Synechococcus sp. PCC 7335: one gene and its partners. The protein of the gene in region 2 interacts with the protein of the main gene of each other region in a pairwise test. Links are inferred from orthologs where the notes say so. Each region holds a gene or a part of one and is shown on either strand. Other genes may lie near its edges.

Region 1 (2,988 bases), 1.6 Mb from region 2 along the record:
GCCGATATTGAACATTCATCTGATAATTTGCAGCGGCTAGTCACGAAGGCAGAATCTGAAAAGCTAGACCTAGTTTCTTTGATGGTGCAGCTACGAACTCAAAGTTTCTGGGAAGACCTGTTGATTCCTGCTTTTATCTTCTTCTTTCAGCTACTCTACCCGTTTCCATGGGTGAACAATCCTCAGAAGAAAACAGCCGCAGCAGCAGGAGGATGTGTCCTATTACGGTTCGACGCACTTTCAAGAATTAACGGTTTACAGGTCATTCGAAAAGCGCTGATTGATGACTGTGCGCTAGGCGCAGCGGTAAAAAAGAACGGCCCTATCTGGCTAGGTCTAAGCAACGAAGTAAAAAGTCTCCGCCCCTATCCTAGCCTGGAAAGCCTGTGGCAGATGGTAGCGCGAAGTGCCTATACACAATTGCACTACTCTCCTTTTTTGTTAGTAGGAACAGTTATTGGCATGGCGTTGGTGTACTGGGGGCCACCGTTGGGATTTTTGGTGGGTTTGGTAGTAGGCTCTAGAGTGATCGCGCTCTTAGGCTTACTCGGTTGGCTAATGATGGCGTTTGCTTACTGGCCAACGCTACGCTTATACAAAAGACCCGCCTGGATGGCATTTTTACTGCCTATCATCGCACTGCTCTATACGCTGATGACAATAGATTCGGCGCTGCAATACTGGACCGGTAAGGGTAGCGAATGGAAAGGGCGAATGTATAGCGATAGTCGTGTTAGCTAGCAAAGGCAACTATGGATCGGGACAACTATGGGTTGAGGTAACTATGGATTGGGGTAACTATGGATTGGCTTGAGATCAGCGCCCAACTTTCGCAAATTGCCGGCGTTATCTCCGTTATCTTTGCGGCGCTTTCTATTCGCTCCAACACTAAACTTAGCAAGAGGCAATGGAACGTCGATACGTTCAATCTCTACTTTGAGCGGCATCAGAATGCGGTAGATAGCTTTCCTCACAATGCCTTCTACAACCGCTTTGACGACGATAAACTGCCACCTCGCACCCCCGAACTCACCGCCGCTGTTCGCCGGTACTTATTTGTTATCCAAGCTGTAGACTATCTTGCTTATCAGGAATATCTCGATGATTCTATCTGGGACGTTTGGCGTAAAGACATGCAAAGAACATTAGGCTGCCAACTTATCTACCGAGAGTGGCCAGAGCTAAAACAAGACTTTATCGACTTTGAATCGTTTACTCAGTTTGTTGAACAGGCATTCAAGAATGCGCAAAAGGGAGACAGCAACGCTGACTCCCCTTAGTTATCGCTAGTACTAGGTGTTTTCGAACCTATTTAACAGTAACTTTAGCGCCTGCGTCTTCCAAAGTCTTCTTAGCTTCTTCAGCGGCGTCTTTAGCAACTGCTTCCTTAACAGTGACTGGCGCAGATTCCACCATTCCTTTGGCTTCTTTTAGACCTAAGCCCGTCATCGAGCGAACCGCCTTCAGAATAGCAATCTTCTTATCACCTGGAACCTCATCGAGGACAACGTCGAACTCAGTCTTTTCTTCGACTTCTTCAGCCGCGGCTGCACCACCGCCACCACCGGCAACTGCAACAGGTGCAGCCGCGCTTACGCCAAAAGCTTCTTCAATCTGAGAAACCAACTCAGAGGCTTCTAGTAGCGATAGAGTTTTCAGCTTTTCCAAAATTTCGTCAGTTGCAGTAGACATGACTGTCTCTCCTTTAGTTAGTTGTTAGTTATATCGCTAGCGCCGAGTACATCCGTACGCCAGCCGACCACTTTTACGCTCTCGAAGCAAAACGTTCACTGATTGATAACGTATAAGGCAAAGTGGCGAACCTATATGCGCTTTTGAACATGCTCTGTTGAAAGCATGCGCTCTGTTGAAAGCTATTCTTTCTCGGCGTAGGCTTTGATACCCCGACCAATCGAAGCGGGAACTTCCTTGATCCCGAGTGCTAGCTTTGTCGCGACAGCATTGATGCCAACCGCGATCTTTGCGTACAGCTCGTCCTTTGTAGGTAGATCAGCAAGTGCTTCAGCATCTTTCTGGCTCAGCAGTTTGCCTTCTAAGACACCGCCGCGTAGCTCAGTTTTCTTAGTATCTTTCTGAAACTTCTTGTATGCTTTGACCGCAGAACCAATATCTTCTTTGGTCAACAGAACAGCTGACGTTCCTGTTAGCAAAGATTCTAGCTCTTGCCACTGGTCTTGGTCAGCGATCGCCCGTTTGAGCAACGTGTTCTTAGAGATCTTGCAGGTCGCACCAGACTCACGTAGACGACCACGCAAATCGCTAATCTGGGCTACTGATAGCCCCTTGTAGTCAATTACAAAAGCCGATTCTGACGCTTCTAAAAGATCTTTCATCTCAGCGACGAGCGCCTGCTTATTCGCTAGAGTTCTTCCCATTCTATGTCACCTCCTTTTTTGTTTAGATTTTTCGTATATTCCTCACACACATAAACCCCAATCTAGAAACCAGATTGGGGCATACGTATCGAAGCAGTCTCGCGCAGTCTTGCATAGAGCTTAGCTATCAATCGCAAACCTCGGTAGGAGATTAAGTCTCAGTCTCTAAAACAACTAACCGCAAAAAGCCGATAGTTAAAATAGCTAGTGACACCTACTGTCTCTGGTCGCTATATTCGATTGTTGAAGGTTGTGAGCTATACACTATCGGAATCCGTGTTAGATTCCAGGACTAATTTTCTTCCATCTGCATCGCATTACCCGCAATGCCAACGTACTTATGCGCATCGAATGCTTAGCCTAACTAAGAACTCTATCCACAAAAGCGCAGCAAAGCGGTGGTATTTCTCTCACAAACGAAGTTCGATCAGCTTTCGCTGGAAACTAGCTCGCCTAGCTTTAGATCGCGTAAGGCCGAGACATCTACAGAAATAGATGGACCCATAGTCGACGATACAGATACCGAGCGCCAGAAGCGCCCCTTAGCTCCGGAAGGACGGTTGCGATCAATCGTCTCCTGCAGTGCCTTTAA
Region 2 (8,544 bases):
GCCGTCTTAGCTGCGTCCCATTGTTGAACAAGGTACGTATATACTACTTTTGTTGGTTGTTTTGTCCTTGTTGACGTTGTTAACGATGGTCGTCCATGGCTAAGACCCGTTCTATCTATATATGTAATGCCTGTGGCGCAGAGTCGCGTCAGCACTTTGGCAAGTGTCCTACCTGTGGTACCTGGAATTCTCTTGTTGAGCAGGTGGTTGAGTCTCAGCTGGCGGCGAGCACTCGTCCTAGTATGAAATCGCGCACGAGTAGTACTCGGCGCAAGAAAGTACCTCCTGTGCCTCGGCTGTCGCTAAGGTTTGATCAGATTCAGGACCATCCTCAAACGCGGATTCCTTCTGGCTATCACGAACTAGATCGCGTCTTGGGTGGGGGTATCGTGCCCGGATCTTTGGTGTTGCTAGGAGGAGATCCAGGTATCGGCAAATCCACGCTGCTTTTGCAAACAGCGAACCAGCTCGCGAAGGGCACGCCGATTCTTTACGTGTGTGCAGAAGAATCTGGGCAGCAGGTGAAGCTGCGATCGCTCCGCTTGGGGATCAACCAGAGTGAGCAGTCGAACGGTATTCAAGAAAATTTGTATCTCCTACCAGAAACGAACCTAGAAACTATTCTCGAAGAACTCGATTCGCTGCGGCCTAAGGTTGCCGTTATCGACAGTATTCAAGCTTTGTTCTATTCAGCACTGACCTCTGCACCAGGATCAGTTGCACAGGTTCGAGAATGTACATCGGCGCTAATGCAGCTAGCAAAAAAAGAGAACATTTCTCTGTTTATTGTGGGACATGTGACCAAAGAAGGGGCAATCGCCGGACCAAAAGTGTTGGAGCATCTAGTCGATACTGTTTTGTACTTTGAAGGTGATCGCTTTGCGAGTCATCGCCTACTGCGCTCTGTAAAGAACAGATTTGGCGCAACTCACGAACTGGGTGTGTTTGAGATGGTGGATAAGGGTTTAGAAGAAGTGCTCAATCCTTCTGAGCTATTTATGAGCAATCAAGAAGAGAATGTCCCTGGCGTAGCTACGATTGTTGCCTGTGAAGGGACGCGGCCCCTAGTAGTGGAATTGCAGTCTTTAGTCAGTCCGACTAGCTATAGTTCACCGCGGCGCTCGACCACAGGAATCGAATACAACAGATTGCTACAAATTCTTGCAGTTTTAGAGAAAAGAGTGGGCATTCCGCTTTCAAAACTAGATGCGTATGTGGCGTCTTCGGGGGGATTGAACGTAGGCGAACCGGCGGCAGATTTAGGGATTGCGGTGGCAGTAGCGGCGAGTTTTCGCGATCGCATTATCGACCCAGAGTTGGTTTTAATTGGCGAAGTGGGCTTGGGCGGCCAGATTCGCCCCGTCTCTCAGATGGAGCTGCGGCTAAAAGAAGCCGCGAAGCTAGGATTCAAGCGGGCGCTGGTGCCGAAAAGTCAGGGTCGGAATGATTTGGGTATGGAAGTGACTGAGGTTGGACGGGTGATTGATGCGATCGCCACTGCCCTAGCTAATTCAATCCAACACGAACCTCAGACAGCCTCCGTAGAAGACTAAAATCATTCAGACTAAATTAATTTACTATGTGGATATATCTACGACGTAGACTCAACCGTCAACCTTATGGTTCAGTCAAAGCTGAAGAAGCATCTCCCTTCTGGCTCCGAGCTACCTGATTCGGACGACATCCCTGTGGACAATGAGGATCAAAATCTCCTGCCAAATATCTTATTGTTTGTGCTCAATACGCTGTGGGAGCACCGCAAGGACTGGTTTTTTGCAGTAGACATGGGTGTTTACCATACAGCGGAAGGTAACCCTAGAGTACCGGTTGTCCCAGATGCATTCTTGAGCATAGGCGTTCCCCGTCATAGAGAAGGTGAGAATTTTAGGCGCAGCTATGTTGTCTGGGAAGAGAACGATGTTGTGCCTCTGATGACGCTCGAACTGGTTTCGTGGTCACCCGGTGGAGAGTATGCCAAAAAGATGGAAACATACCGCAATCTTGGCGTTCTCTACTACATTATTTACAACCCTTTCTATTGGCAAAGAGACAGACACCAGCCCTTTGAGGTTTATAAATTGGTAGACGGCAGCTATCAACTACAGATCGGCGAACCTTTTTGGATGGAAGAAGCAGGACTTGCCTTAGGTCGGTATATGGGGACTTTTGGGGGCGAAACTCGTGAGCTGCTAGTTGGTTTGATCAAAATGGCGAGCGTATTCTAACTTCAGAAGAGAAAGCAGAACGCTTAGCCGCTCAGCGGAACGCTTGGCCGCTCGATTGCGCGAGCTAGTGAGGATCCAGAATCGGTTTGACCGCAACGGTTGCTGTCATACTAACTTTGAGACCAATAACCCCGATTCAACACGATAAACCTAGGGATGCTAGTATTGCTACGCCCTTCGACAATTTGGGGTAAGCAATTAGAAGTTAGTATAATCTCGCTTTCCTAAGCAGCTTAATATGTCCAAACGTACGTCTGTAAGCGCTTCAGATTTTTGAACTCGACTTAAAAACTGGCTATACCGCTAACACTATACCGCTAACAGGGGAGTAGTTCGGGCGTTGAAGTTTGCAGCCTTAAGGGAAGCGACCGCGGTTTCAGCATTGAGTACGCGGTATTGGTTGCCTAGGCGGACGGCCTGTCTCTGGTTGTGGGTGCGAATGACGGCAATGACAGGGGTTTTGGCGGCGAACTTATTTTCTCCTTGATGTTCCCTAAGGATGTCGCGAAGGCGGTTTTGTTTTTCGATATCACCTGCGATCGCAGGGTCTAAATCCAGCATCACCATGCGCACGGTTTCAATCGGCTGAGCATCGTCGATAATCATCTGAGTGCGATCATCACGGCGATCGACTTTGCCCCACACCATCAGACGAGCGTCAGGTTTGATATATTGACCAATACGGGCATAGGCTTTGGGGAAGATGACCGCTTCAGCGTGGCCGGTTAAATCTTCGATCTGGACAACGGCCATAGAGTCTCCTTTCTTGGTGGTTACGGGCTTAACCATGCTGAGCATCACAATCGCGCTGAGGGTGACTTTTTCAGGCTTTTCTCCAAGTTCTGATAGCTCAATGGGTGCCAGGATCTTGGCTGAGTGCTGAATATTTTTGAGCGGATGATCGGAGATGTAGAAGCCCAAAAGCTCTTTCTCTAGCTTTAGTCTTTCTTGAGGGTCGTAGTCTTCTATAGGGGGAGCTTTAGGCGCAGATTCAAAGGTTGTTGTATGTGTGGGTTCATTGCTGGTGCCACCGCCGAGCATATCAAAGAGATTCCCCTGGCCGACTTCGCGGTCTTTGGCTCTTGATTGGGCCCACTCTATGACTAGCTCTAAATCGTGCATGAGCTGCTGACGGTTCGGCTCTAGGCTTTCTAGGGCGCCAGAAAGGATAAGCGCTTCAAGCGCTCTCTTGTTGACAGCGCGCAGATCAACGCGATCGCACAAATCCGCTAATGACTTAAACGGCCCTTCCTCTTCCCGGGATTTGATCAGCGCTTCAATGGCCCCTAGCCCTACATTTCGAACCGCAGACAGACCGAATAGAATCTGATTCTCCAAAGGCGTAAAGTCTACTTCCGAGCGATTGATATCTGGTGGCAGCACCTGAATACGCATGCTAAGGCAGCTAGCAATGTACATTTGCACCTTGTCTTGATCGCCACTGATCGCCGTCAGCAGCGCTGCCATGTACTCGACCGGATAATTTGCCTTCAAATAGGCGGTTTGAAACGTAACAAATCCGTAAGCCGTAGAGTGAGACTTGTTGAAACAATACTCTGCGAACAGCACCATCTGATCGAACAGATCGTTGGCGTTCTTCCGGGGAAACTCATTTTTCCTCGCTCCTTCAATGAATTCCTCCCGGTGCAGCTCCATCTCTTTTATTTTCTTTTTACCCATCGCCCTACGCAACAGATCGGCTCGCCCTAGCGAGTATCCGGCAAGGTCTTGAGCAATTTTCATGATCTGTTCTTGATAGACCATGATGCCGTAAGTCTCTCTTAGGATCGGCTCTAGAATCTTGTGAGCATAGTCGATCTTTTCTCGGCCGTGCTTACGATCGATGAATTTAGGAATTAGCCCCGCGTCTAGTGGACCAGGCCGATAAAGCGCTAGCACAGAAGAGATATCTTCTAGGCCTGAGGGTTTTAGCTCTTTGACAATCTGTCGCATTCCGGAAGATTCTAGCTGAAATACGCCTGCGAGTTCTCCACCTGCGAGCAGTTCGTAGGTCTTTGGATCGTCTAGCGGTAGCGCATCTAGATCGATTTCGATATTGTGCCTTGATTCAATATGATCCACCGCCTTTTGAATCATGGTCAGGTTCCGGAGACCCAAGAAATCCATCTTCAGCAGACCGATTGCCTCTACATCTTCCATGTAGTACTGCGTAATTACAGAGCCATCGTTGTTGCGTTGCAAAGGCACAATGGTATCTAGGGGATGCTCGGAGATCACCACACCGGCGGCGTGCATCCCAAAGGTCTTGTTGGTCCCTTCGATCGTGATGGCTGTATCAATCCAGCGCTGAAAGGTAACGTTAGTTCCAGGGATCAGTTCGCCGCTATCGTACTTTTCCTTGAACGTCGCATCGGGCGTTTTATCGGAAATCATGACGTTGAGCTTGGTTGGCTTTCCGCGTGAAACAGGAATGAGCTTGGCGAGTTTGTCGGACTCGTTGTAAGGGATATCGAGCACGCGGGCCACGTCTTTGAGCACCGCCTTGGAGGTCATGCGGTTGAAGGTGATGATTTGGGCAACGTGGTCGGTGCCGTATTTTTCGGTGACGTATTCGATCACTTTTTCACGCTTTTCGATACAGAAATCTGTATCAACATCCGGCATGGATTTACGCTCGGGGTTTAAGAACCGCTCAAACAACAGTCCATGATGAACCGGGTCGATGTTGGTGATGCCCATGGCGTAAGCAACGAGTGAACCTGCGGCCGAACCGCGCCCCGGTCCGACTGAGATGTTGTGATCACGTGCAAATTTGATATAGTCCCATACGACCAGAAAGTAAGTGGCAAAGCCCATTTGGTGCATCATTGCGACTTCGTAGGCCATGCGATCACGATACTCATCTGTCAGCGCCTCTCGGTTGCTTAGACGCATCCGTTCTAGCAAGCCATCCCAAGCCACCTTTTCCATGTAGCTTTCTTTGGTATGACCCTCTGGAATTGGGAAATTAGGAATCTGAGGATTTCCCAGGATGTTGTATTCTTCAACTTTGTCAGCTACCTCTTGAGTTCTTGAGACCGCATCTTCAATGATCTCAGGCGCTATGTGGTCACGAAATAAGCGGCGCATCTCTGCTTCTGACTTCAGATATTCCGTACCGCTGTAGCGTAGTCTCTTATCTTCTGAAATCAGCTTGCCAGTTTGAATGCACAGCAGCGCGTCATGGGCTTCTACATCAACACAAGAAATAAAGTGAGAATCGTTAGTAGCAACAATTTTAATGTCGAGTTCTTGAGCAATTCGAACAATCTCTACATTCACGATTCGATCTTCTGGTGAACCGTGATCTTGAATTTCTAAGTAGAAATCATCGCCGAGCAAATCTTTATACCACTGGGCAACTCTACGAGCGACATCTAGCCGCTTTTTAAGAATGGCTTGGGGAATTTCTCCCCCTAAGCAGGCGCTAGTGATAATTAGCCCTTCGTGATACTGCTCTAACAAATCTTTGTTAATACAGGGGCGGGAAAAAAGCCCCTTGCCCTGAACACCTTCTAAGTGAGAAACGGTAGTGAGCTTGACTAAATTTTTGTAGCCGATGTCGTTCTTGGCGAGGACGAGCTGGTGATATTTTGGCCGCTTTTCTTGCTTGGTGATGTCACCGTTGATCACGTACATCTCGTTGCCGATTATTGGCTTAATGCCTTTTTTGCGGCATACCTTTAGCAGCTCAATCGCACCGTACATGACGCCATGGTCTGTTAGAGCGATCGCATCCATCCCCAACTCTAGCGCTCTGTCGACTAACGGATCAATATGGCTAGCACCGTCTAGCAGGCTGTAGTCGCTATGAATGTGCAAACCAACAAAAGACATACCAACTTCTCCAAAAGACGAGGACGCTGTGGATCGAATACTCAGACGAGTAGTCAGTCAATGAAGTACTAGATGTAAAGTACAAACCTACTACCCTACTGCTAACTATCTCATTAAACTCTCATTAAAATCCATTAAAAGTAGAGCTGATGGACGCGAAAAGTATTTATTCCCTAACTGATTCCCTATCGACCGATTCCCCATTGATAGATGACCGATTCCCCCACCAGATATAGTAACCTTCGCAAGGTATTTCGAAGTATAAACGCTATCAATAGCGCTTGCTAGAATTAAGCGTTGATCGTTACAGAACTCATCTCACCCAGCTGATTAGGTCTTGCGCTAGTCTGACTGTGGATAGATGCATCAAGTATTAGAGCTATCCACAATTGCAGCGTCACCGAGATTCTAGAGCCACACAGGTAGAGCGACCATTCGCTAGCGTTTTCCTTTCAATAAAACTAAACCAAACCGACCAGTTTAGATATACTCACATAAGGCCCCTAGCACGAAAACTTCTCAGGCATTCCATAATGGCGACCACTTCTGATTCTGTGATCGGCTCTCTTAAACGGCGACCGTCTCGTAAATGGATTGCCTGGCTAGGCCTCCTGCTATTAGCAGGCGGACTGGGCTTTTTGTTCTGGCGTGTTTTTGCGAGTAGAGGAAACCCAGGGATGCAAGGGCCGCCCCCGGTTGCTGTCGAAGTAGAGCGGTTAGAATCAGAGTCTTTGCAAGACAGCGCTGAGTTCGTCGGTATCCTAGATGCTCAAGCTGGCGTTAGTTTGCAGCCAGAAGCAGACGGTCGTATCGTCCAAATTTTTGTGGATTCGGGTAATACTGTTGCGGCAGGTGCACCGATTATGCAGCTAAGCTCGCAGCGATCGCAATCTGACTACAATGCGGCGCTAGCAAGCGTGAGTGCTGCCCGCTCTAGTCGCGATACGGCTAGGGCTCAATTGCGTGCGGCTAGAGCTAGGCAAACCGAGCTGCTCGCGGATTTAGAGCTACGGAATAACGACTATGATCGGACAGCGGCGCTAGTGGCACAAGGCGCATTGCCCCAGAATCAATTAGATGAAGTGGTTCGCGATCGTACCGTTGCTGAGTCCGCCCTAGCCTCGTCTAGAGAAGAAATCGCCGCTCTAGAAGCGAGTCTGACAGGAGCAGAAGCCACCCTCGAACAAGCTAACGCTAACGCCGCAGCAACCCAGCAAGATCTTTTAGACAAGACAGTTACTGCCCCAATAGCAGGCATCGTTGGCGATATCCCTGTGAACTTAGGTGACTATGTACAAGCGGGTGACCAGTTAGCAACCATCACTCAAAATCAAGATCTTGATTTGGAAATCGCGATTCCGATCAACGAAGCAGATCGGCTGCGAACAGGACTGCCAGTCGAACTGAGCTTGTTTGGCAGTGACGATACTATTGCAACGGGTGCGATTAACTTCATTTCGCCGACTACTGATACCGATACTCAAACCGTTCTCGCCGAGGCCCGATTTTCCACCCCGCGTCAGCCGCTTCAAGACGATCAGCGCCTAGAGGTTCGGGTCATTTGGGATGAGCGTCCAGGTATCTTGATCCCTTCCACTGCCATCACGAGATTGGGCGGGGAGACTTTTGTGTTTGTTCCAGGTGAACCCGATCCTCCTGAAGAAGGCGAGGATAGCGGTCCACCGCCTGGACAAGCCGGAGGGCAAGCAGATGGTCCCCCACCTACCGTAGCAAAGCTGATGCCCGTAGAGCTAGGCAGCCTGCAGGGCAACGAATATCAGGTGCTAGAAGGCCTAGAAGCCGGCGACACCATTATCACAGAAGGCATATTGAACCTTCGTGACGGCGTGCCTATCGACACTAGCGGTGGTAGCAGTCCGCCGGAGGGTTAAGGCCCGGCTTTACAATCTGCTTGGCGTATTAGCTTTTTTCCTCTCCTCTCCTCGGCGTTTTCATGTTCGTCAACTACTTTATTAAGCGGCCCGTATTCGCTACTGTCTGTGCCTTAATTTTGCTATTAGCGGGGGCGGTCAGTATTCCCACCTTGCCCATTGCCCAGTACCCGGATATCAGTCCGACGCAGGTCAATGTCACTGCGAACTACATCGGCGCAGATGCAGAAACCGTTGAACGGGGGGTAACTTCCATCATTGAACGACAGATCAATGGTGTAGAGGGCATGCGATACATGACCTCTAATAGCAGTAATGACGGTATTAGCAACATCGTCGTTACCTTTGATTCAACTCGCGATAAAGATATCGCTGCTGTCGATGTCCAAAACCGAGTCTCTCTTGCAGAACCCCAGCTTCCAGAGACTGTTAATCAAACAGGCGTAACCGTCTCTAAAGAGACCAGCAATATTCTGCTGGCAATGAGCTTGTACACCGAAGACGACCAGTACGACGACACGTTCTTAAGTAACTACGCCGATCTGTACGTCGCAGATGCGCTACAGAGGGTGCCAGGTGTGGGTAACGTT
Region 3 (2,960 bases), 710 kb from region 2 along the record:
GTGAGGTGGTCTCTAACCGGTCCTGGCAAGTTGCGCTCGAAACGCCCCATCGTCAGTTTGAATTTACGGGTGTAAGCACATACGCTGATGTCCCTGTAGGTAGGCTGTGTGCAGTAGTTGGTAGCCACGGGTGGATAGAGATAGCCTGTAGCTGTGGTAACGCTGCTAAAACACTTCAAGGTGTGGCTGAAGTTGGCAGTCCGCTCTCTGTAGTAATTTCCGAAGTGCAGTAGTTTCGGCGCATAGGTACTGCCCGAACAAGTATCAGATGCAATAGTTTAGACAATCTTTTCACTGAGACGATATCTTAGTAGCGATAGCCGTACTCAGGTTAGCAGCGCTTGTACGAACCTCTTCACCATAAGTATCGACCGCAAACGTTTTCTCAGCTAGTGGGTCAAGATGCGATCGCTCAAACCCTCACGCATGCCTTAGAGCAAAAGCGGATTGCTCCAGCTTATCTATTTTGTGGTCCTAGAGGCACTGGCAAAACGTCTAGTGCTCGGATCCTAGCAAAATCGCTCAACTGTCTTAGCTCAGAGGTGCCAACAGCTCAGCCCTGCGGTCAGTGTGACGTTTGCCAAGCAGTGATCCAAGGGATTGCGCTAGATGTCGTCGAAATCGATGCGGCAAGTAATACTGGTGTGGATAATATTCGCGAGCTGATCGAGCGATCGCAGTTCGCACCCGTACAATGCAGGTACAAGCTTTACGTGCTCGACGAAGTTCATATGCTGAGTACGGCTGCGTTCAATGCGCTGCTTAAAACGCTAGAAGAGCCACCGAGCAGAGTAGTGTTTGTACTGGCTACGACCGATCCTCAAAGGGTCCTGCCGACGATTATTTCTCGCTGTCAGCGGTTTGATTTTCGCCGCATTCCGCTGCCGTCTATGATCAAACATTTGAGCTATATTTCGGCTGAAGAGGCTATTCAAATTGAACCATCCGCGATTCAGCTAGTCGCTCAGATCTCTCAAGGTGGATTGCGTGATGCTGAAAGCCTGCTAGATCAGCTGAGTTTGCAAGCCAATAAAATTACGGTTGAGACGGTTTGGGACTTGGTGGGGGCCGTTCCTGAGCGAGATTTGCTGAATCTGGTAAGAGCGATCGCCGCCGATGATAGCACCGCCTTGCTAGAGCGCGTTCGCCATCTAATGGACAAGGGCAGAGAGCCTTTGATTGTGCTGCAAAGCCTGGTGGGGTTCTACCGCGATTTGCTAATTGCCAAACGTGCGCCCAAACGCGTCGATCTTGTGGCAATTACCTCACCTACCTGGGCTGAGATGATTCCTTTTGCGCAAAAGCTATCTGCTGCTGCGCTGCTTGCTAGCCAACAGAAACTCCAAAGCGCAGAAGTTCAGATCAAAAATACAACTCAGCCACGGTTGTGGTTAGAAATTACGCTGACCGGACTACTACCTAGTGCGCTAGAGGTGATGGCCAAGCGTACTCCTGCTAGTAACGCTGCTACGAACCCAGCTACTAACAGGGCTAACAGTGCCGCTGTCGATAATGCGCGCGAGACAACAGCAGCGACTGATATCACCTCTAGTGTTAAGCCTAAGATTGCACCTAGCATCACGCCGCCAATCGTTAAGCCTGCGATCGCATCAACTATTCAGCATCCAGTGCCGCCCTCGGTAGATCAGCCAGCACAGACGGCTGCTACCGGTGCCTCCAAGTCTCCAACAGAGCCTCCCGTATCACTACCAGCTATTCCAGGCGAACCGAATGAACCTAAAGCAGAACTATCTGATAGTTCTGCCTCTTCTAATAATCTAGACCCAGCCAAGGCAGCAGTGTTATCAGATCCGTCTGCTGCTTCTGCTACACAGCCCACTCCCTTAAAGCCGGCAGCCCCAGAAAAGCCAATAGCTGTTGCCTTCGGTAATCTAAGTGATTTGTGGAAACAGATCCTAGCGGTGCTGCAACCTCGTGGGACGCAGATGTTGATGTCTCAGCAGGGAATGCTACTCGGTTTTGATGGGGTAGGTGCAAAAGTTGGATTTCGTTCGGCTCCCCTTCAAAAAGCAGCTAGAGAGCGCATTCCCAATCTAGAAGCTGCTTTCCAAACAGTTTTTCAGCGACCCATCAAAATATCTTTGGAAGTTGTCGACACGTCAAAGCCAGTAGATCCTGCTGCCCAGTCATCTGCTAGTTCATCCACTGGCCTTTCGCCTCACTCACAGCCTTCGACTCTACAAAGAAATCAACCGACTAATCCGCCAACCAATCAACCAGGTAACCAATCGAATGGACAATCTACCAATAACAGCTATCTAGAAATTAGCAGTGGCGCAGATATCGAACTGTCAGATAGCTCAAATATCTCTGTGCCCAACGTTCATAAACCTGTTACGCAACTGAGTACTCCATCTAATCCGAGGCTAGATGCGTCTGTTAATCGACAGCTTGCTGACCAAGAACAAGAGAAGATAAAGCGATTTGCTAGCTTCTTCAACGGTCAGATTGTTAATCTAGATGACGATGCTGATCCTCCACTACCAGGATCGACCGAACAAACAGACTCTAACCAAGGACCCAAATCTTCTGCACCTGGCCCAGATGTTCCGTTCTAGACCTAGCTACGCAGACTAACTTTGTAGGTTTTTTCTAAAGTGGCGCGAATCTTTTGGTGAATAGGATCGATATCTTTGTCGGTAAGGTTGTGATCGCTTGCTCGATAAACTAGCCTAAACGCCAAAGAGCGACTGCCTTCCGGTACGCCTTGCCCACGATACTCATCAAATAGAGTCACTGACTCTAACAGTTTGCCGCCCGATTTATTCATTGCCTTTTGCAGCTCAGCGACGTTTACCTCAATTGGGGCAAAAAATGCGAGATCTCGATCAGAAGCTGGATACCTAGAGAAGGCCTCAAACTTAACGGCCTTACCACGCTTTCCAGTCAAACACATTTCTAATACGGCCCAATCTAGCTCAAAGACATACACCGCCTCC

Evidence for each region. The genes of interacting proteins can lie anywhere in the genome.
Region 1: the proteins of S7335_RS04000 (region 2) and rplL interact in binary tests that used the Escherichia coli proteins (3 or more experiments, as listed by UniProt). The link is inferred for Synechococcus sp. PCC 7335 from one-to-one orthologs.
Region 3: the proteins of S7335_RS04000 (region 2) and S7335_RS00705 interact in binary tests that used the Escherichia coli proteins (3 or more experiments, as listed by UniProt). The link is inferred for Synechococcus sp. PCC 7335 from one-to-one orthologs.

The regions. Positions count from the first base shown.
Region 1 is NZ_DS989904.1:2,505,692-2,508,679, reverse strand. It holds rplL (50S ribosomal protein L7/L12), read right to left. Parts: upstream 1,693-2,988; coding sequence 1,309-1,692; downstream 1-1,308. Other genes in the region: rplA (50S ribosomal protein L1), read right to left, coding at 2,824-2,988; rplJ (50S ribosomal protein L10), read right to left, coding at 1,875-2,396; S7335_RS10880 (hypothetical protein), read left to right, coding at 801-1,280; S7335_RS10885 (glycosyltransferase), read left to right, coding at 1-741. UniProt on the Escherichia coli protein: The binding site for several of the GTPase factors involved in protein synthesis (IF-2, EF-Tu, EF-G and RF3). Is thus essential for accurate translation.
Region 2 is NZ_DS989904.1:873,636-882,179, reverse strand. What follows is about bases 2,335-6,399. They hold S7335_RS04000 (DNA polymerase III subunit alpha), read right to left. Parts: upstream 6,063-6,399; coding sequence 2,535-6,062; downstream 2,335-2,534. Outside these bases: DNA repair protein RadA, read left to right, coding at 96-1,553; S7335_RS04005 (Uma2 family endonuclease), read left to right, coding at 1,620-2,225; S7335_RS03995 (efflux RND transporter periplasmic adaptor subunit), read left to right, coding at 6,596-7,954; S7335_RS03990 (efflux RND transporter permease subunit), read left to right, coding at 8,017-8,544. UniProt on the Escherichia coli protein: DNA polymerase III is a complex, multichain enzyme responsible for most of the replicative synthesis in bacteria. This DNA polymerase also exhibits 3' to 5' exonuclease activity. The alpha chain is the DNA polymerase catalytic subunit.
Region 3 is NZ_DS989904.1:165,052-168,011, reverse strand. It holds S7335_RS00705 (DNA polymerase III subunit gamma/tau), read left to right. Parts: upstream 1-341; coding sequence 342-2,579; downstream 2,580-2,960. Other genes in the region: pheT (phenylalanine--tRNA ligase subunit beta), read right to left, coding at 2,582-2,960; S7335_RS00710 (S-adenosyl-l-methionine hydroxide adenosyltransferase family protein), read left to right, coding at 1-233. UniProt on the Escherichia coli protein: Part of the beta sliding clamp loading complex, which hydrolyzes ATP to load the beta clamp onto primed DNA to form the DNA replication pre-initiation complex.